Regions from separate parts of the Escherichia sp. TC-EC600-tetX4 genome, predicted to be linked through region 3. Evidence: predicted binding sites of a transcription regulator. Region 3 holds the regulator's gene; each other region holds the start of a gene.
The links. Region 3 encodes CRP, which controls carbon source genes, mostly activating them, when cyclic AMP is high. Its sites were predicted from a motif close to ATGTGANNNNNNTCACAT; they were not measured.
Positions count from the first base shown of each region.

Region 1: the regulator CRP is predicted to act here: its motif matches at 4,023-4,040, upstream of KXD89_RS14690 (ABC-F family ATPase).
Region 2: the regulator CRP is predicted to act here: its motif matches at 2,068-2,085, upstream of hpt (hypoxanthine phosphoribosyltransferase).
Region 4: the regulator CRP is predicted to act here: its motif matches at 2,111-2,128, upstream of rhaS (HTH-type transcriptional activator RhaS).

Region 1 covers NZ_CP079924.1:3,019,203-3,024,491, forward strand. The annotation lists gene ybiV (sugar-phosphatase YbiV) at 1-668, shown strand, start outside; gene KXD89_RS14685 (DUF1479 domain-containing protein) at 820-2,085, shown strand; gene KXD89_RS14690 (ABC-F family ATPase) at 2,326-3,918, opposite strand; gene ldtB (L,D-transpeptidase) at 4,137-5,057, shown strand; gene KXD89_RS14700 (anion transporter) at 5,116-5,289, opposite strand, start outside.
Region 2 covers NZ_CP079924.1:3,708,134-3,713,422, reverse strand. The annotation lists gene gcd (quinoprotein glucose dehydrogenase) at 1-2,007, opposite strand, end outside; gene hpt (hypoxanthine phosphoribosyltransferase) at 2,213-2,749, shown strand; gene can (carbonate dehydratase) at 2,790-3,452, opposite strand; gene KXD89_RS18060 (ABC transporter ATP-binding protein) at 3,561-4,487, shown strand; gene KXD89_RS18055 (ABC transporter permease) at 4,484-5,254, shown strand.
Region 3 covers NZ_CP079924.1:394,620-399,908, reverse strand. The annotation lists gene KXD89_RS01820 (hydrolase) at 1-401, shown strand, start outside; gene KXD89_RS01815 (YheU family protein) at 395-613, shown strand; gene KXD89_RS01810 (phosphoribulokinase) at 667-1,536, shown strand; gene KXD89_RS01805 (OsmC family protein) at 1,591-1,995, opposite strand; gene crp (cAMP-activated global transcriptional regulator CRP) at 2,297-2,929, shown strand; gene KXD89_RS01795 (YccS/YhfK family putative transporter) at 2,980-5,070, shown strand; gene argD (bifunctional acetylornithine/succinyldiaminopimelate transaminase) at 5,137-5,289, opposite strand, start outside.
Region 4 covers NZ_CP079924.1:4,382,864-4,388,152, forward strand. The annotation lists gene rhaT (L-rhamnose/proton symporter RhaT) at 1-228, shown strand, start outside; gene rhaR (HTH-type transcriptional activator RhaR) at 225-1,073, opposite strand; gene rhaS (HTH-type transcriptional activator RhaS) at 1,147-1,983, opposite strand; gene rhaB (rhamnulokinase) at 2,271-3,740, shown strand; gene rhaA (L-rhamnose isomerase) at 3,737-4,996, shown strand.

The sequences.
Region 1 (5,289 bases), 2.0 Mb from region 3:
AGCTTATTTCATTCTTTCCTGAGCTAAAGGATGAGATCTCTTTTGTCGCGGAAAACGGCGCACTGGTTTACGAACATGGCAAGCAGTTGTTCCACGGCGAACTGACCCGACATGAATCGCGGATTGTTATTGGCGAGTTGCTAAAAGATAAGCAACTCAATTTTGTCGCCTGCGGTCTGCAAAGTGCATATGTCAGCGAAAATGCCCCCGAAGCATTTGTCGCACTGATGGCAAAACACTACCATCGCCTGAAACCTGTAAAAGATTATCAGGAGATTGACGACGTACTGTTCAAGTTTTCGCTCAACCTGCCGGATGAACAAATCCCGTTAGTGATCGACAAACTGCACGTAGCGCTCGATGGCATTATGAAACCCGTTACCAGTGGTTTTGGCTTTATCGACCTGATTATTCCCGGTCTACATAAAGCAAACGGTATTTCGCGGTTACTGAAACGCTGGGATCTGTCACCGCAAAATGTGGTAGCGATTGGCGACAGCGGTAACGATGCGGAGATGCTGAAAATGGCGCGTTATTCCTTTGCGATGGGCAATGCTGCGGAAAACATTAAACAAATCGCCCGTTACGCTACCGATGATAATAATCATGAAGGCGCGCTGAATGTGATTCAGGCGGTGCTGGATAACACATCCCCTTTTAACAGCTGACCTCTCTACCGGAGCCGTGCGCTCCGGTTTTCCCTTCTTTTTACATCCTGTACATCACATCAAATCATTAAACTTGCATTAACTTATTTATAACTTATATTGTCATATGCAAATCAGAATGGTTTCGAATGAAAGTTAATGAGAGGTGGTTATGGCTTCTACTTTTACCAGCGACACATTGCCTGCCGATCACAAAGCAGCTATCCGTCAGATGAAGCACGCGCTGCGGGCGCAGCTTGGCGACGTCCAGCAGATCTTTAATCAGCTAAGCGATGACATTGCCACGCGAGTGGCTGAAATCAACGCACTCAAAGCACAGGGCGATGCCGTCTGGCCGGTGCTGTCTTATGCCGATATCAAAGCAGGTCATGTTACTGCAGAGCAGCGCGAACAGATTAAACGTCGCGGTTGTGCGGTGATAAAAGGCCATTTCCCCCGCGAACAAGCGCTAGGCTGGGATCAGTCGATGCTGGACTATCTGGACCGCAACCGCTTTGACGAGGTCTACAAAGGCCCCGGCGATAATTTCTTCGGGACGCTCAGCGCTTCACGTCCCGAGATTTACCCCATCTACTGGTCGCAGGCGCAAATGCAGGCCCGCCAGAGTGAAGAAATGGCGAATGCGCAGTCGTTTCTCAATCGTCTGTGGACATTTGAAAGTGATGGAAAGCAATGGTTTAACCCGGATGTGAGCGTCATCTACCCTGACCGTATCCGCCGCCGTCCGCCCGGAACGACCTCCAAAGGTCTTGGAGCGCATACCGACTCCGGGGCACTGGAACGCTGGCTGCTTCCAGCGTATCAGCGCGTTTTCGCCAACGTCTTTAATGGCAATCTGGCGCAATATGATCCCTGGCATGCGGCACATCGTACGGAAGTTGAAGAGTACACGGTGGACAACACCACCAAATGTTCCGTGTTTCGGACATTCCAGGGCTGGACAGCGCTCTCTGATATGCTGCCTGGTCAGGGGCTGCTGCACGTCGTGCCCATTCCTGAAGCTATGGCGTACGTACTGTTACGTCCGCTGCTTGATGATGTGCCGGAGGATGAACTGTGCGGCGTAGCGCCCGGAAGAGTATTGCCGGTATCAGAGCAATGGCATCCACTGTTGATTGAGGCGTTAACCAGCATTCCAAAACTCGAAGCCGGAGACTCCGTCTGGTGGCACTGCGACGTCATCCATTCCGTTGCCCCCGTTGAAAATCAACAAGGTTGGGGCAACGTGATGTACATTCCTGCGGCACCGATGTGCGAGAAAAATCTTGCCTACGCGCACAAGGTGAAGGCCGCACTGGAAAAAGGCGCATCGCCGGGCGACTTCCCGCGCGAGGACTATGAAACAAACTGGGAAGGACGCTTTACGCTTGCCGACCTCAACATTCACGGTAAGCGAGCGTTGGGCATGGATGTTTGAGAATTAATGGAAGTGAATTGATGTGGGATTAAGAAAATCGATTCGACGTTACTCAGATTGCTGACAAATGCGCTTTGTTAATGCCTGATGCGGCGTTAACGCCTTATCCGGCCTACAAAGTCCTGCAGATTCAATATATTGCAGGTACTGCGTAGGCCTGATAAGCGTAGCGCATCAGGCTATTTTGCATTTGTCATCAGCCGCCGTCACCCCGACAGTATCGGGGTGACGGATAATCACTTACTCGATCCCTTTACTACGCAGGTAATCTTCGTAATTACCGCTAAAGTCGATCACGCGTTCCGGGGTGATTTCCAGAATGCGGGTCGCCAGGGAGCTTACGAACTCACGGTCGTGTGAAACAAAGATCAGCGTGCCCTGATACAGTTCCAGTGCCATGTTCAGCGACTCAATGGATTCCATATCCAGGTGGTTGGTCGGTTCGTCCATGATCAGAATGTTCGGCTTCTGCATCATTAACTTACCAAACAGCATCCGCCCTTTTTCCCCACCGGAAAGCACTTTAGCTGGCTTTTTGATGTCGTCCTGGCTGAACAGCAAACGACCGAGAATACTGCGTACCGCCTGCTCGTCATCGCCTTCCTGCTTCCACTGGCTCATCCATTCGAACACGGTCAGATCATTTTCAAACTCATATTCGTGGTCCTGAGCATAGTAACCAATGCGCGCGTTCTCAGACCATTTTACGGTGCCGCTGTCCGGTTGCAGATCGCCCACCAGCGTTTTCAGCAGCGTTGATTTACCGACGCCGTTGGTACCCAGTACCGCCAGTTTTTCACCCACTTCCAGCAGCAGGTTGAGATTTTTAAACAGCGGACCGTTATCAAACCCTTTGGTCAGACCTTCCACTTCCAGCGCGTTACGGAACAGTTTCTTATCCTGTTCAAAACGGATGAACGGGTTCTGACGGCTGGAGGCTTTCACCTCTTCCAGTTTGATTTTATCAATCTGGCGCGCGCGCGAAGTTGCCTGGCGAGATTTCGAGGCGTTGGCGCTAAAGCGGCTAACGAAAGATTGCAACTCAGCAATCTGCGCTTTCTTCTTGGCGTTATCGGCCAGCAGACGTTCACGCGCCTGGGTCGCCGCCGTCATGTACTCATCGTAGTTACCCGGATAAACGCGCAGCTCGCCGTAATCCAGATCCGCCATGTGGGTACAGACCATGTTAAGGAAGTGACGGTCGTGCGAGATGATGATCATGGTGCTGTCACGCTCGTTCAGCACCTGTTCCAGCCAGCGAATGGTGTCGATGTCGAGGTTGTTGGTCGGTTCGTCGAGCAGGAGAATATCCGGATCAGCAAACAGCGCCTGCGCCAGAAGCACACGCAGCTTCCAGCCAGGAGCAACTTCACTCATCGGGCCGTAGTGCTGTTCCACTGGAATTCCCACGCCAAGCAACAGTTCACCGGCGCGAGCTTCCGCAGAGTAACCGTCCATTTCGCCGTATTTAACTTCCAGATCGGCCACTTTATAGCCGTCTTCTTCACTCATTTCCGGCAAAGCATAGATGCGGTCGCGCTCCTGCTTCACTTCCCACAACTCTTTATGCCCCATGATCACCGTATCCAGCACAGTGAACTCTTCAAAGGCAAACTGATCCTGACGCAGTTTACCAATGCGCTCGTTGGGATCGAGGGAAACGTTACCCAGCGTCGGCTCAAGGTCGCCGCCGAGGATCTTCATAAAGGTGGATTTACCACTACCGTTCGCGCCAATCAGGCCGTAACGGTTGCCGCCGCCAAATTTGACGGAAATGTTTTCAAACAACGGCTTACTGCCGAACTGCATGGTGACGTTACTGGAAACTAACACAGGCGTATCCTGAAAAGAGATATGACAAACCGCGCATTATGCCATAAGTCTGAAAGAAGATCCTGCTCCTCGCTTAAGGTCTACACTCAAGCCAAAGGCAAAAAATGTGATTTCGTACACATCTGATTTCACTGTGAGCTGGAATGAACTTATAATGCGCTTCCAATACTCTAATATTCTCAACCCAATGGCCTGCCAGGCACAAAATCTCGCTTAACATGAATATGAAATTGAAAACATTATTCGCAGCGGCCTTCGCTGTTGTCGGCTTTTGCAGTACCGCCTCTGCGGTAACTTATCCTCTGCCAACCGACGGGAGTCGCCTGGTTGGTCAGAATCAGGTGATCACCATTCCTGAAGGTAACACTCAGCCGCTGGAGTATTTTGCCGCCGAGTACCAGATGGGGCTTTCCAATATGATGGAAGCGAACCCGGGTGTGGATACCTTCCTGCCGAAAGGCGGTACTGTACTGAACATTCCGCAGCAGCTGATCCTGCCGGATACCGTTCATGAAGGCATCGTCATTAACAGTGCTGAGATGCGTCTTTATTACTATCCGAAAGGGACCAACACCGTTATCGTGCTGCCGATCGGCATTGGTCAGTTAGGCAAAGATACGCCTATCAACTGGACCACCAAAGTTGAGCGTAAAAAAGCAGGCCCGACCTGGACGCCGACCGCCAAAATGCACGCAGAGTACCGCGCTGCGGGCGAACCGCTTCCGGCTGTCGTTCCGGCAGGTCCGGATAACCCGATGGGGCTGTATGCACTCTATATCGGTCGCCTGTATGCTATCCATGGCACCAACGCCAACTTCGGTATCGGCCTGCGTGTAAGTCATGGTTGTGTGCGTCTGCGTAACGAAGACATCAAATTCCTGTTCGAGAAAGTACCGGTCGGTACCCGCGTACAGTTTATTGATGAGCCGGTAAAAGCGACCACCGAGCCAGACGGCAGCCGTTATATTGAAGTCCATAACCCGCTGTCTACCACCGAAGCCCAGTTTGAAGGTCAGGAAATTGTGCCAATTACCCTGACGAAGAGCGTGCAGACAGTGACCGGTCAGCCAGATGTTGACCAGGTTGTTCTTGATGAAGCGATTAAAAACCGCTCCGGGATGCCGGTTCGTCTGAATTAATCTTCAAAACTTAAAGCAAAAGGCGGACTCATAATCCGCCTTTTTTATTTGCCAGACCCTAGTTGGCCGGGAGTATAACTAACAAAACATATCCCACCAACGCCGCCCACAACAGCATCGGTATTGAATAGAGATGGAAACGCCACCAGATGCGGCGATCGTTCGCCATACGTAGCGCAATCAAATTTGCCAGCGATCCGGGTAATAACCCAAAGCCACCTACGTTTACCGC
Region 2 (5,289 bases), 1.3 Mb from region 3:
CCATGCTGGCTGTTTACATGGCAGACCAAATGGTGAGAGGAACGGGTTGAGCGTGACACCATACGGTACACCGTACTGTGGCTGAATGCCGGATTCCGTACCCGTGCCTTTGGCATCTTTCGGCTGCTCCATCGGGTTGCCAGGACCACGCGGGATCAGTTTCGAAACAAACGGCAGTGCCATTGGGTTGGCAATCGCCACTTCACGATTTGGATCAACGGAAATCCCGCCCCATTCGAACATCCCCAGGTTACCCGGGAAGACCAGCGTACCCTGTTCAGATGGCGGGGTGAAAATGCCTTCATAGCGCATCTGGTGGAACATCACGCGGCACACCAGTTGGTCAAACATGGTGGCTCCCCACATATCCGCACCGCTCAAATCTTTCGTCGGACGGAAGCTCAGTTCAGAAAACGGTTGAGTTGGGGTTACGTAATCGCCTTTCGCTGCACCTTGGGGAACCGGTTTTTCCGGTGCCGGAACCACCAGTTCGCCATTACGACGATCGAGCACAAAAATGTTGCCGGTTTTCGCCGGAGCGTAAATAACTGGCACTTTCTGACCATTAACGGTGATGTCCGCCAGCGTCGGCTGTGCCGGAAGATCCATGTCCCACAGGTCGTGGTGAACGGTCTGGTAGCTCCACGCCAGTTTCCCGGTAGTGGCATTCAGCGCCAGAATCGAGCTGGCATAACGTTCCTGTTCCGGTGTGCGGTTACCGCCCCAGATATCCGGCGTGGTCACGCCCATCGGCAGATAGACCAGATCCAGCTTCGCGTCATAGGCCGCTGGTGCCCAGGAGTTTGGCGAGTTAAAGGTAAAGGTGTGTTCGTCAGACGGGATTGCGTTCGGATCTTTCGCGCCGGGATCAAAAGCCCACAGCAGCTCCCCGGTGTTGACATCAAAACCACGGATCACGCCAGACGTTTCGCGGGTTGAGAAGTTATCGGTAACTGAACCGGCCATCACGATGGTTTTATCGGTGATAATCGGTGGCGAAGTCGGTTCATACAGACCCGGTTTGGTGTCTGGCATATTGCTTTGCAGATTGAGCACGCCTTTATTGGCGAAGGTTTCGCACAGTTTGCCGTTTTCAGCGTTAATCGCAATCAGTCGACCATCATTGACCGGAAGAATGATACGACGCGGGCAATCCGCCATCACTTCCGGCGAAGCGGTTTCTGCTTTGGCTTCATGATAAGAGACACCACGGCAGGTTACGTGCTGGAAAGACTCGTTGGTTTTCAGCTCAGGATCGTAATGCCATTTCTCTTTGCCGCTGGCGGCATCAAGCGCAAACAGGCGCTGGTGAGCGGTACACAGGTAAAGGGTGTCGCCCACTTTAATCGGCGTCACTTCATTGGTGATTTCACCCGGATCGTTCGGCTGCTTCACATCGCCAGTACGGAACACCCAGGCTTCTTTCAGATTATGGACGTTATCGGCGTTAATTTGTTTCAGCGGCGAAAAGCGTTGACCTTCCTGATTACGACCATAGGCAGGCCAGTCCTGATCGGCTACGGGGGAGATAGCTTCAGCAGGTGTGGCATCGGCGCTTAAGGTGCCGTTGATCTCCTGCGGATCGTTAAATCCGGCCCAGGTCAGGATACCACCGCTAATCAGCAGTGCGACCACCAGTGCGGCAACTGCGCCGCTGGCAGGAATGACCAGGCGACGCCAGACAAACGGCAGGATCAGCCAGATGCCGAAGAAGACCAGAATGTCGCTGCGCGGAGTCAGCGCCCAGAAGTCGAAACCAACTTCCCAGACGCCCCAAATCATGGTGCCGAGCAGCAGGGCTGCGTATAGCCAAAGCGCGGCGCGTTTACTGCGCCACAGCATCCAGGCGACGCCGAGCATCACAAGGCCAGCGATAGGGTAGTACCAGGAGCCGCCAATCGCGACCAGCCAGCCTCCGCCAATGAGTAGATACAGCCCGCAAAGCGCTGCAAAAAGGGCTGTTAGCGTGACGAGTAATCGTCGCGAGCCTGTATTGTTAATTGCCATAAAGAGACACCATTTCAATTCATTAATATTTTAGTAGCAATTAATTATAGGTTTTAACATGTGTGATCGTCATCACAATTCGAGCTTTATTAACAGATTCCGCGAATGAATAGTTTTACTGGTATACTGCGTGTCTTGCGCTTTGTTGCGGTGCCAAAACCTGCCCGTGCGAAGTGATTTGTTTTTAAATCATATGGTTAGAGATATGAAACATACTGTAGAAGTAATGATCCCCGAAGCGGAGATTAAAGCGCGTATCGCCGAACTGGGTCGTCAGATTACTGAGCGTTACAAAGACAGCGGCAGCGATATGGTGCTGGTGGGTCTGCTGCGTGGCTCATTTATGTTTATGGCGGACCTGTGCCGTGAAGTTCAGGTATCTCATGAAGTCGACTTTATGACCGCCTCCAGCTACGGTAGCGGCATGTCCACCACCCGTGATGTGAAAATCCTCAAAGATCTGGATGAAGATATCCGTGGCAAGGACGTGCTGATTGTTGAAGATATCATCGACTCGGGGAATACACTGTCGAAAGTGCGTGAGATCTTAAGCCTGCGCGAACCGAAGTCGCTGGCGATTTGTACGCTGCTGGATAAACCGTCCCGTCGTGAAGTGAACGTCCCGGTAGAATTTATCGGTTTCTCGATCCCGGATGAGTTTGTGGTGGGTTACGGCATTGATTACGCACAGCGTTACCGTCATCTGCCGTATATCGGCAAAGTGATTCTGCTGGACGAGTAAGTGTGAAGTTGCCGGATGTGTTGCATCCGGCATGGCATTTTTATTTGTGGTTGGCGTGTTTCAGCTTGAGGTTGGAAATCCCGTGACGGTAACGTTGCTCAAGGGTTTCGCGGTTGGTGGCGGTAACATCCAGATCACGCAGCAAGCCGTCGTGAATGCCGTAGGCCCAGCCGTGAATGGTAACTTTCTGCCCGCGTTTCCACGCTGATTGCATAATGGTGGAGTGGCCCAGGTTATACACCTGTTCCATGACGTTCAGTTCACACAAGGTATCCAGACGGCGCTCTTGCGGCATTTCGCCGAGCAATGAGCTATGTTTGAACCAGATATCGCGGATATGCAGCAGCCAGTTGTTGATAAGCCCCAGTTCCGGGTTTTCAACTGCGGCTTGTACGCCGCCGCAACCGTAGTGGCCACAGATAATAATGTGTTCAACTTCGAGTACATCCACTGCATACTGAACCACGGAAAGGCAGTTCAGGTCAGTGTGAATGACCAGGTTAGCAACATTACGGTGAACAAAGAGTTCGCCCGGCTCAAGACCGGTTAAACGTTCTGCAGGAACGCGACTGTCGGAACATCCAATCCATAGAAAGCGCGGTTTTTGCGCTTGTGCCAGTTTCTCAAAAAACCCGGGATCCTCTTCCACCAGCATTTTTGACCATAGTGCATTGTTGCTGATGAGTGTATCTATGTCTTTCATGGAGGTTAACGACCTGTAACCAAATAATTACGTTTGGCTAATATAGGGCAACTCCGGGACGATTTAAACCACAGATAAAGTGTAAGAACGTAAGGTAAGTAAAAATTTATGACCATTGCACTGGAACTTCAACAGCTTAAAAAAACCTATCCAGGCGGCGTTCAGGCGCTTCGTGGGATAGATTTGCAGGTCGAAGCGGGTGATTTTTATGCGCTTCTCGGGCCGAACGGGGCCGGGAAATCGACCACTATCGGTATTATCAGCTCTCTGGTAAATAAAACCTCCGGGCGGGTCAGCGTATTTGGTTACGATCTCGAGAAGGATGTCGTGAACGCTAAACGTCAGTTGGGACTGGTGCCGCAGGAATTTAACTTCAACCCGTTTGAAACCGTGCAGCAAATTGTGGTGAATCAGGCAGGGTACTACGGCGTGGAGCGCAAAGAAGCGTACATCCGCAGCGAAAAGTATCTTAAACAACTCGATCTATGGGGAAAACGCAACGAACGTGCGCGTATGTTATCTGGCGGGATGAAGCGCCGTTTAATGATTGCCCGTGCGTTAATGCATGAACCTAAACTACTGATTCTCGACGAACCGACCGCAGGCGTGGATATTGAACTTCGCCGCTCAATGTGGGGCTTTTTGAAGGATTTAAACGACAAAGGCACCACCATCATTCTCACCACACACTACCTGGAAGAAGCAGAAATGCTGTGCCGCAATATCGGCATTATTCAACACGGTGAGCTGGTGGAAAATACCTCGATGAAGGCGCTGCTGGCGAAGCTGAAATCGGAAACCTTTATTCTCGATCTCGCACCGAAAAGCCCGTTACCGAAGCTCGATGGCTATCAGTATCGACTGGTCGATACCGCGACGCTGGAAGTTGAAGTGCTGCGTGAGCAGGGGATCAACAGCGTATTTACGCAGTTAAGTGAGCAGGGCATTCAGGTATTAAGTATGCGTAACAAAGCTAACCGTCTGGAAGAGCTGTTTGTTTCACTGGTTAATGAAAAACAAGGAGATCGCGCATGATGCATCTTTACTGGGTGGCGCTAAAAAGCATCTGGGCGAAAGAGATCCATCGCTTTATGCGTATCTGGGTGCAGACGCTGGTGCCGCCAGTCATCACCATGACCCTTTACTTTATTATCTTCGGTAACCTGATTGGTTCGCGTATTGGCGATATGCATGGCTTCAGCTATATGCAGTTCATCGTACCGGGGCTGATCATGATGTCGGTGATCACCAATGCCTACGCCAACGTTGCGTCATCATTTTTTGGTGCCAAGTTCCAGCGTAATATTGAAGAGCTGCTGGTAGCGCCGGTTCCGACTCACGTCATTATTGCCGGATATGTCGGCGGTGGCGTGGCGCGTGGTCTGTTTGTTGGCATTCTGGTGACGGCAATTTCACTGTTTTTTGTGCCATTTCAGGTGCATTCGTGGGTATTCGTTGCCTTAACGCTGGTGCTCACGGCGGTGTTGTTCTCCCTTGCGGGTTTGCTGAACGGTGTGTTTGCCAAAACGTTCGATGACATCAGCCTGGTGCCAACCTTTGTGTTAACGCCACTCACGTATTTGGGCGGGGTCTTTTACTCACTGACTTTGTTGCCGCCGTTCTGGCAAGGGCTGTCGCACCTGAACCCAATCGTTTATATGATCAGTGGTTTCCGCTACGGCTTCCTCGGTATCAATGATGTTCCGCTGGTCACTACCTTTGGCGTACTGGTGGTCTTTATTGTGGCGTTTTATTTGATCTGTTGGTCGCTGATCCAACGTGGACGTGGTTTGCGTAGCTAAGGCTATTTCCTCTCCTCTGGATTTGGGGGAGAGGA
Region 3 (5,289 bases):
AAGCCAATGCCGCGCGCAAGCTGGCAGCCTACCCCGGAACGCTGCCGATTAATCTCGCGCAGTTAAAATCGGTACGTCGCATCCGTGAATTTGACGATCTCATCACCGCCAGAATTCACGGCTACGCCGACGCTATCGACTATTATCGTCAGTGTAGCGCCATGCCGATGCTGAACCGGATCGCCAAACCGACGCTGATTATTCACGCCAAAGACGATCCGTTTATGGATCATCAGGTGATCCCGAAACCGGAAAGTCTCCCCCCGCAGGTGGAGTATCAACTGACTGAACATGGCGGTCATGTTGGCTTTATTGGCGGTACATTACTTCATCCGCAAATGTGGCTGGAGTCACGCATTCCTGACTGGTTAACAACGTATCTGGAGGCGAAATCATGTTGATTCCGTGGCAAGACCTCTCCCCCGAAACGCTGGAAAATTTAATTGAAAGCTTTGTGTTACGTGAAGGCACCGATTATGGTGAACATGAGCGTACACTTGAACAGAAAGTCGCCGACGTCAAACGCCAGCTACAGTGCGGAGAAGCGGTGCTGGTATGGTCGGAGCTGCACGAAACGGTCAATATTATGCCGCGCAGTCAGTTTCGCGAATAACCTGCAACCGTCGGCGGACGAGATAATAATGATAGCTAAGTCATGGAGTTACTATGTCTGCCAAACATCCGGTCATTGCGGTAACAGGATCCAGCGGCGCGGGGACCACCACCACCAGCCTCGCGTTTCGTAAAATATTCGCGCAGTTAAATCTGCATGCAGCTGAGGTGGAAGGCGACAGTTTTCACCGTTACACCCGCCCGGAAATGGACATGGCGATCCGCAAAGCGCGCGACGCCGGGCGGCATATCAGCTACTTCGGCCCCGAGGCTAACGACTTCGGCCTGCTGGAACAAACCTTCATTGAATACGGTCAGAGCGGCAAAGGGAAATCTCGCAAATATCTGCATACCTACGACGAAGCCGTACCGTGGAATCAGGTACCGGGGACATTCACCCCCTGGCAACCTTTACCGGAACCCACTGATGTACTGTTTTATGAAGGTTTACACGGCGGCGTAGTCACGCCACAGCATAACGTTGCGCAGCATGTGGACTTACTGGTCGGCGTGGTGCCTATCGTTAACCTTGAGTGGATTCAAAAACTGATCCGCGACACCAGCGAGCGCGGGCACTCACGAGAAGCAGTGATGGACTCAGTAGTGCGTTCAATGGAAGACTATATCAACTACATCACACCGCAGTTTTCCCGCACCCATCTTAACTTCCAGCGCGTTCCCACCGTCGACACTTCAAACCCGTTCGCGGCAAAAGGTATCCCGTCGCTCGATGAAAGCTTTGTGGTGATCCATTTTCGTAATCTGGAAGGGATCGATTTCCCCTGGCTGCTGGCGATGTTGCAAGGCTCATTCATTTCCCACATCAATACGTTAGTGGTACCGGGCGGCAAAATGGGTCTGGCAATGGAATTAATTATGCTGCCGCTGGTGCAACGATTGATGGAAGGAAAGAAAATCGAGTAACTCTGCTATTACGCCGGATAAAATACTATCCGGCTTCACAACGGGATAGTTAAGTCACGCGGCAACCACTTCATACGAGTGAGTAATATTCACCGCTTTTTCCAGCATCAACGCCACTGAACAATATTTCTCGGCAGAGAGATCAACCGCACGCGCAACCGCTGCGTCTTTCAGGTCGCGACCGGTGACGATAAAATGCAGATTAATGTGCGTAAACAGGCGTGGTGCCTCTTCGCGGCGTTCAGAGGTCAATTTTACTTCACAATCGACCACATCCTGACGCCCTTTTTGCAGGATCGAAACCACATCGATGGCACTGCAACCACCCGCCGCCATCAACACCATTTCCATCGGACTTGGTGCTTTATCGCCTGAGTTGCCGTCCATTAAAATCTGATGACCAGAGGCGGATTCGCCCAGAAAAGTTAACCCTTCGACCCACTTCACTCGCGCTTGCATTTTTGCTACTCCACTGCGTCAATTTTCCTGACAGAGTACGCGTACTAACCAAATCGCGCAACGGAAGGCGACCTGGGTCATGCTGAAGCGAGACACCAGGAGACACAAAGCGAAAGCTATGCTAAAACAGTCAGGATGCTACAGTAATACATTGATGTACTGCATGTATGCAAAGGACGTCACATTACCGTGCAGTACAGTTGATAGCCCCTTCCCAGGTAGCGGGAAGCATATTTCGGCAATCCAGAGACAGCGGCGTTATCTGGCTCTGGAGAAAGCTTATAACAGAGGATAACCGCGCATGGTGCTTGGCAAACCGCAAACAGACCCGACTCTCGAATGGTTCTTGTCTCATTGCCACATTCATAAGTACCCATCCAAGAGCACGCTTATTCACCAGGGTGAAAAAGCGGAAACGCTGTACTACATCGTTAAAGGCTCTGTGGCAGTGCTGATCAAAGACGAAGAGGGTAAAGAAATGATCCTCTCCTATCTGAATCAGGGTGATTTTATTGGCGAACTGGGCCTGTTTGAAGAGGGCCAGGAACGTAGCGCATGGGTACGTGCGAAAACCGCCTGTGAAGTGGCTGAAATTTCGTACAAAAAATTTCGCCAATTGATTCAGGTAAACCCGGACATTCTGATGCGTTTGTCTGCACAGATGGCGCGTCGTCTGCAAGTCACTTCAGAGAAAGTGGGCAACCTGGCGTTCCTCGACGTGACGGGCCGCATTGCACAGACTCTGCTGAATCTGGCAAAACAACCAGACGCTATGACTCACCCGGACGGTATGCAAATCAAAATTACCCGTCAGGAAATTGGTCAGATTGTCGGCTGTTCTCGTGAAACCGTGGGACGCATTCTGAAGATGCTGGAAGATCAGAACCTGATCTCCGCACACGGTAAAACCATCGTCGTTTACGGCACTCGTTAATCCCGTCGGAGTGGCGCGTTACCTGGTAGCGCGCCATTTTGTTTCCCCCGATGTGGCGCAGACTGATTTATCACCCCGATATCAACTATGCACTTCGACAAACGCTGGTGCTATGTTTGCCCGTGGCCGTTGGGTTAATGCTTGGCGAATTACGATTCGGTCTGCTCTTCTCCCTCGTTCCTGCCTGTTGCAATATTGCGGGCCTTGATACGCCTCATAAACGTTTTTTCAAACGCTTAATCATTGGTGCGTCGCTGTTTGCCACCTGTAGCTTGCTGACACAGCTACTACTGGCAAAAGATGTTCCCCTGCCCTTTTTGCTGACCGGATTAACGCTGGTACTTGGCGTCACTGCTGAGCTGGGGCCATTGCACGCAAAATTGCTTCCTGCATCGCTGCTCGCCGCCATTTTTACCCTCAGTTTGGCGGGATACATGCCGGTCTGGGAACCGTTGCTCATCTATGCGTTGGGCACTCTCTGGTACGGATTGTTTAACTGGTTTTGGTTCTGGATCTGGCGCGAACAACCGCTGCGCGAGTCACTAAGTCTGCTGTACCGTGAACTGGCAGATTATTGTGAAGCCAAATACAGCCTGCTTACCCAGCACACCGACCCTGAAAAAGCGCTGCCGCCGCTGCTGGTGCGCCAGCAAAAAGCGGTCGATCTAATTACCCAGTGCTATCAGCAAATGCATATGCTTTCCGCGCAAAATAATACTGACTACAAGCGGATGCTGCGTATTTTCCAGGAGGCGCTGGATTTACAGGAACATATTTCGGTCAGTTTGCATCAGCCGGAAGAGGTGCAAAAGCTGGTCGAGCGTAGCCATGCGGAAGAAGTTATCCGCTGGAATGCGCAAACCGTCGCCGCTCGCCTGCGCGTGCTGGCTGATGACATTCTTTACCATCGCCTGCCAACGCGTTTTACGATGGAAAAGCAAATTGGCGCACTGGAAAAAATCGCCCGCCAGCATCCGGATAATCCGGTTGGGCAATTCTGCTACTGGCATTTCAGCCGCATCGCCCGCGTGCTGCGCACCCAAAAACCGCTCTATGCCCGTGACTTACTGGCCGATAAACAGCGGCGAATGCCATTACTTCCGGCGCTGAAAAGTTATCTGTCACTAAAGTCTCCGGCGCTACGCAATGCCGGACGACTCAGTGTGATGTTAAGCGTTGCCAGCCTGATGGGCACCGCGCTGCATCTGCCGAAGTCGTACTGGATCCTGATGACGGTATTGCTGGTGACACAAAATGGCTATGGCGCAACCCGTCTGAGGATTGTGAATCGCTCCGTGGGAACCGTGGTCGGGTTAATCATTGCGGGCGTGGCGCTGCACTTTAAAATTCCCGAAGGTTACACCCTGACGTTGATGCTGATTACCACCCTCGCCAGCTACCTGATATTGCGCAAAAACTACGGCTGGGCGACGGTCGGTTTTACTATTACCGCAGTGTATACCCTGCAACTATTGTGGTTGAACGGCGAGCAATACATCCTTCCGCGTCTTATCGATACCATTATTGGTTGTTTAATTGCTTTCGGCGGTACTGTCTGGCTGTGGCCGCAGTGGCAGAGCGGGTTATTGCGTAAAAACGCCCATGATGCTTTAGAAGCCTATCAGGAAGCGATTCGCTTGATTCTTAGCGAGGATCCGCAACCTACGCCACTGGCCTGGCAGCGAATGCGGGTAAATCAGGCACATAACACTCTGTATAACTCATTGAATCAGGCGATGCAGGAACCGGCGTTTAACAGCCATTATCTGGCAGATATGAAACTGTGGGTAACGCACAGCCAGTTTATTGTTGAGCATATTAATGCCATGACCACGCTGGCGCGGGAACACCGGGCATTGCCACCTGAACTGGCACAAGAGTATTTACAGTCTTGTGAAATCGCCATTCAGCGTTGTCAGCAGCGACTGGAGTATGACGAACCGGGTAGTTCTGGCGATGCCAATATCATGGATGCGCCGGAGATGCAGCCGCACGAAGGCGCGGCAGGTACGCTGGAGCAGCATTTACAGCGGGTTATTGGTCATCTGAACACCATGCACACCATTTCGTCGATGGCATGGCGTCAGCGACCGCATCACGGGATTTGGCTGAGTCGCAAGTTGCGGGATTCGAAGGCGTAATGCAGGCTAAACCATCGGATAAGGCATTCACGCCGCATCCGACATCTTTTGCCTGATGCTTCGTATTTACGCCCCAACCACCTTCGCCACCGCGTGGGCGAAACGTTGCATCCCTTCATCGATATCCGCATCTTCCACCACCAGCGACGGTGCAAAACGCATCACATCCGGTCCGGCATTCAGCACCATTACGCCAGCCTCTGCGCCCGCATACAGGAA
Region 4 (5,289 bases), 610 kb from region 3:
TATCTGCAATTCTTTTTCTATGCCTGGGGCCACGCCCGCATTCCGGCGCAGTATGACTACATCAGTTGGATGCTGCATATGAGTTTCTATGTATTGTGCGGCGGTATCGTCGGGCTGGTGCTGAAAGAGTGGAACAATGCAGGACGCCGTCCGGTAACGGTGTTGAGCCTCGGTTGTGTGGTGATTATTGTCGCCGCTAACATCGTCGGCATCGGCATGGCGAATTAATCTTTCTGCGAATTGAGATGACGCCACTGGCTGGGCGTCATCCCGGTTTCCCGGGTAAACACCACCGAAAAATAGTTACTATCTTCAAAGCCACATTCGGTCGAAATATCACTGATTAACAGGCGGCTATGCTGGAGAAGATATTGCGCATGACACACTCTGACCTGTCGCAGATATTGATTGATGGTCATTCCAGTCTGCTGGCGAAATTGCTGACGCAAAACGCGCTCACTGCACGATGCCTCATCACAAAATTTATCCAGCGCAAAGGGACTTTTCAGGCTAGCCGCCAGCCGGGTAATCAGCTTATCCAGCAACGTTTCGCTGGATGTTGGCGGCAACGAATCACTGGTGTAACGATGGCGATTCAGCAACATCACCAACTGCCCGAACAGCAACTCAGCCATTTCGTTAGCAAACGGCACATGCTGACTACTTTCATGCTCAAGCTGACCGATAACCTGCCGCGCCTGCGCCATCCCCATGCTACCTAAGCGCCAGTGTGGTTGCCCTGCGCTGGCGTTAAATCCCGGAATCGCCCCCTGCCAGTCAAGATTCAGCTTCAGACGCTCCGGGCAATAAATAATATTCTGCAAAACCAGATCGTTAACGGAAGCGTAGGAGTGTTTATCGTCAGCATGAATGTAAAAGAGATCGCCACGGGTAATGCGATAAGGGCGATCGTTGAGTACATGCAGGCCATTACCGCGCCAGACAATCACCAGCTCACAAAAATCATGTGTATGTTCAGCAAAGACATCTTGCGGATAACGGTCAGCCACAGCGACTGCCTGCTGGTCGCTGGCAAAAAAATCATCTTTGAGAAGTTTTAACTGATGCGCCACCGTGGCTACCTCGGCCAGAGAACGAAGTTGATTATTCGCAATATGGCGTACAAATACGTTGAGAAGATTCGCGTTATTGCAGAAAGCCATCCCGTCCCTGGCGAATATCACGCGGTGACCAGTTAAACTCTCGGCGAAAAAGCGTCGAAAAGTGGTTACTGTCGCTGAATCCACAGCGATAGGCGATGTCAGTAACGCTGGCCTCGCTGTGGCGTAGCAGATGTCGGGCTTTCATCAGTCGCAGGCGGTTCAGGTATCGCTGAGGCGTCAGTCCCGTTTGCTGCTTAAGCTGCCGATGTAGCGTACGCAGTGAAAGAGAAAATTGATCCGCCACGGCATCCCAATTCACCTCATCGGCAAAATGGTCCTCCAGCCAGGCCAGAAGCAAGTTGAGACGTGATGCGCTGTTTTCCAGGTTCTCCTGCAAACTGCTTTTACGCAGCAAGAGCAGTAATTGCATAAACAAGATCTCGCGACTGGCGGTCGAGGGTAAATCATTTTCCCCTTCCTGCTGTTCCATCTGTGCAACCAGCTGTCGCACCTGCTGCAATACGCTGTGGTTAACGCGCCAGTGAGACGGATACTGCCCATCCAGCTCTTGTGGCAGCAACTGATTCAGCCCGGCGAGAAACTGAAATCGATCCGGCGAGCGATACAGCACATTGGTCAGACACAGATTATCGGTATGTTCATACAGATGCCGATCATGATCGCGTACGAAACAGACCGTGCCACCGGTGATGGTATAGGGCTGCCCATTAAACACATGAATACCCGTGCCATGTTCGACAATCACAATTTCATGAAAATCATGATGATGTTCAGGAAAATCCGCCTGCGGGAGCCGGGGTTCTATCGCCACGGACGCGTTACCAGACGGAAAAAAATCCACACTATGTAATACGGTCATACTGGCCTCCTGATGTCGTCAACACGGCGAAATAGTAATCACGAGGTCAGGTTCTTACCTTAAATTTTCGACGGAAAACCACGTAAAAAACGTCGATTTTTCAAGATACAGCGTGAATTTTCAGGAAATGCGGTGAGCATCACATCACCACAATTCAGCAAATTGTGAACATCATCACGTTCATCTTTCCCTGGTTGCCAATGGCCCATTTTCCTGTCAGTAACGAGAAGGTCGCGAATTCAGGCGCTTTTTAGACTGGTCGTAATGAAATTCAGCAGGATCACATTATGACCTTTCGCAATTGTGTCGCCGTCGATCTCGGCGCATCCAGTGGGCGCGTGATGCTGGCGCGTTACGAGCGTGAATGCCGCAGCCTGACGCTGCGCGAAATCCATCGTTTTAACAATGGGCTGCATAGTCAGAACGGCTATGTCACCTGGGATGTGGATAGCCTTGAAAGTGCCATTCGCCTTGGATTAAACAAGGTGTGCGAGGAAGGGATTCGTATCGATAGCATTGGGATTGATACCTGGGGCGTGGACTTTGTGCTGCTCGACCAACAGGGTCAGCGTGTGGGCCTGCCCGTTGCTTATCGCGATAGCCGCACCAATGGCCTAATGGCGCAGGCACAACAACAACTCGGCAAACGCGATATTTATCAACGTAGCGGCATCCAGTTTCTGCCCTTCAATACGCTTTATCAGTTGCGTGCGCTGACGGAGCAACAACCTGAACTTATTCCACACATTGCTCACGCTCTGCTGATGCCGGATTACTTCAGTTATCGCCTGACCGGCAAGATGAACTGGGAATATACCAACGCCACGACCACGCAACTGGTCAATATCAATAGCGACGACTGGGACGAGTCGCTACTGGCGTGGAGCGGGGCCAACAAAGCCTGGTTTGGTCGCCCGACGCATCCGGGTAATGTCATAGGTCACTGGATTTGCCCGCAGGGTAATGAGATTCCAGTGGTCGCCGTTGCCAGCCATGATACCGCCAGCGCGGTTATCGCCTCGCCGTTAAACGGCTCACGTGCTGCTTATCTCTCTTCTGGCACCTGGTCATTGATGGGCTTCGAAAGCCAGACGCCATTTACCAATGACACGGCACTGGCAGCCAACATCACCAATGAAGGCGGGGCGGAAGGTCGCTATCGGGTGCTGAAAAATATTATGGGCTTATGGCTGCTTCAGCGAGTGCTTCAGGAGCAGCAAATCAACGATCTTCCGGCGCTTATCTCCGCGACACAGGCACTTCCGGCTTGCCGCTTCATTATCAATCCCAATGACGATCGCTTTATTAATCCTGAGACGATGTGCAGCGAAATTCAGGCTGCGTGTCGGGAAACGGCGCAACCGATCCCGGAAAGTGATGCTGAACTGGCGCGCTGCATTTTCGACAGTCTGGCGCTGCTGTATGCCGATGTGTTGCATGAGCTGGCGCAGCTGCGCGGTGAAGATTTCTCGCAACTGCATATTGTCGGCGGAGGCTGCCAGAACACGCTGCTCAACCAGCTATGCGCCGATGCCTGCGGTATTCGGGTGATCGCCGGGCCTGTTGAAGCCTCGACGCTCGGCAATATCGGCATCCAGTTAATGACGCTGGATGAACTCAACAATGTGGATGATTTCCGTCAGGTCGTCAGCACCACCGCGAATCTGACCACCTTTACCCCTAATCCTGACAGTGAAATTGCCCACTATGTGGCGCAGATTCACTCTACACGACAGACAAAGGAGCTTTGCGCATGACCACTCAACTGGAACAGGCCTGGGAGCTAGCGAAACAGCGTTTCGCGGCGGTGGGGATTGATGTCGAGGAGGCGCTGCGCCAACTTGATCGTTTACCCGTTTCAATGCACTGCTGGCAGGGCGATGATGTTTCCGGTTTTGAAAACCCGGAAGGTTCGCTGACCGGGGGGATTCAGGCCACAGGCAATTATCCGGGCAAAGCGCGTAATGCCAGTGAGCTACGTGCCGATCTGGAACAGGCTATGCGGCTGATTCCGGGGCCGAAACGGCTTAATTTACATGCCATCTATCTGGAATCAGATACGCCAGTCTCGCGCGACCAGATCAAACCAGAGCACTTCAAAAACTGGGTTGAATGGGCGAAAGCCAATCAGCTCGGTCTGGATTTTAACCCCTCCTGCTTTTCGCATCCGCTAAGCGCCGATGGCTTTACGCTTTCCCATGCCGACGACAGCATTCGCCAGTTCTGGATTGATCACTGCAAAGCCAGCCGTCGCGTTTCGGCCTATTTTGGCGAGCAACTCGGCACACCATCGGTGATGAACATCTGGATCCCGGATGGTATGAAAGATATCACCGTTGACCGTCTCGCCCCGCGTCAGCGTCTGCTGGCAGCACTGGATGAGGTGATCAGCGAGAAGCTAAACCCTGCGCACCATATCGACGCCGTTGAGAGCAAATTGTTTGGCATTGGCGCAGAGAGCTACACGGTTGGCTCCAATGAGTTTTACATGGGGTATGCCACCAGCCGCCAGACTGCGCTGTGCCTGGACGCCGGGCACTTCCACCCGACTGAAGTGATTTCCGACAAGATTTCCGCCGCCATGCTGTATGTGCCGCAGTTGCTGCTGCACGTCAGCCGTCCGGTTCGCTGGGACAGCGATCACGTAGTGCTGCTGGATGATGAAACCCAGGCAATTGCCAGTGAGATTGTGCGTCACGATCTGTTTGACCGGGTGCATATCGGCCTTGACTTCTTCGATGCCTCTATCAACCGCATTGCCGCGTGGGTCATTGGTACACGCAATATGAAAAAAGCCCTGCTGCGTGCGTTGCTGGAACCTACCGCTGAGCTGCGCAAGCTGGAAGCGGCGGGCGATTACACTGCGCGTCTGGCACTGCTGGAAGAGCAGAAATCGTTGCCGTGGCAGGCGGTCTGGGAAATGTATTGCCAACGTCACGATACGCCAGCAGGTAGCGAATGGCTGGAGAGCGTGCGGGCTTATGAGAAAGAAATTTTGAGTCGCCGCGGGTAAACACTGCCGGATGCGGCGCGAGCGCCTTATCCGGCCTACGGGTCGGCAACAGTTGTAGGCCTGATAAGACGCGACAGCGTCGCATCAGGCATTGATTGCCGGATGCGGCACAAGTGCCTTATCCGGCCTACAGGTCGGCAATAGTTGTAGGCCTGATAAGACGCGACAGCGTCGCATCAGGCATTGATTGCCGGATGCGGCACAAGTGCCTTATCCGGCCTACAGGTCGGCAACAGTTGTAGGCCTGATAAGACGCGACAGCGTCGCATCAGGCATTGATTGCCGGATGCGGC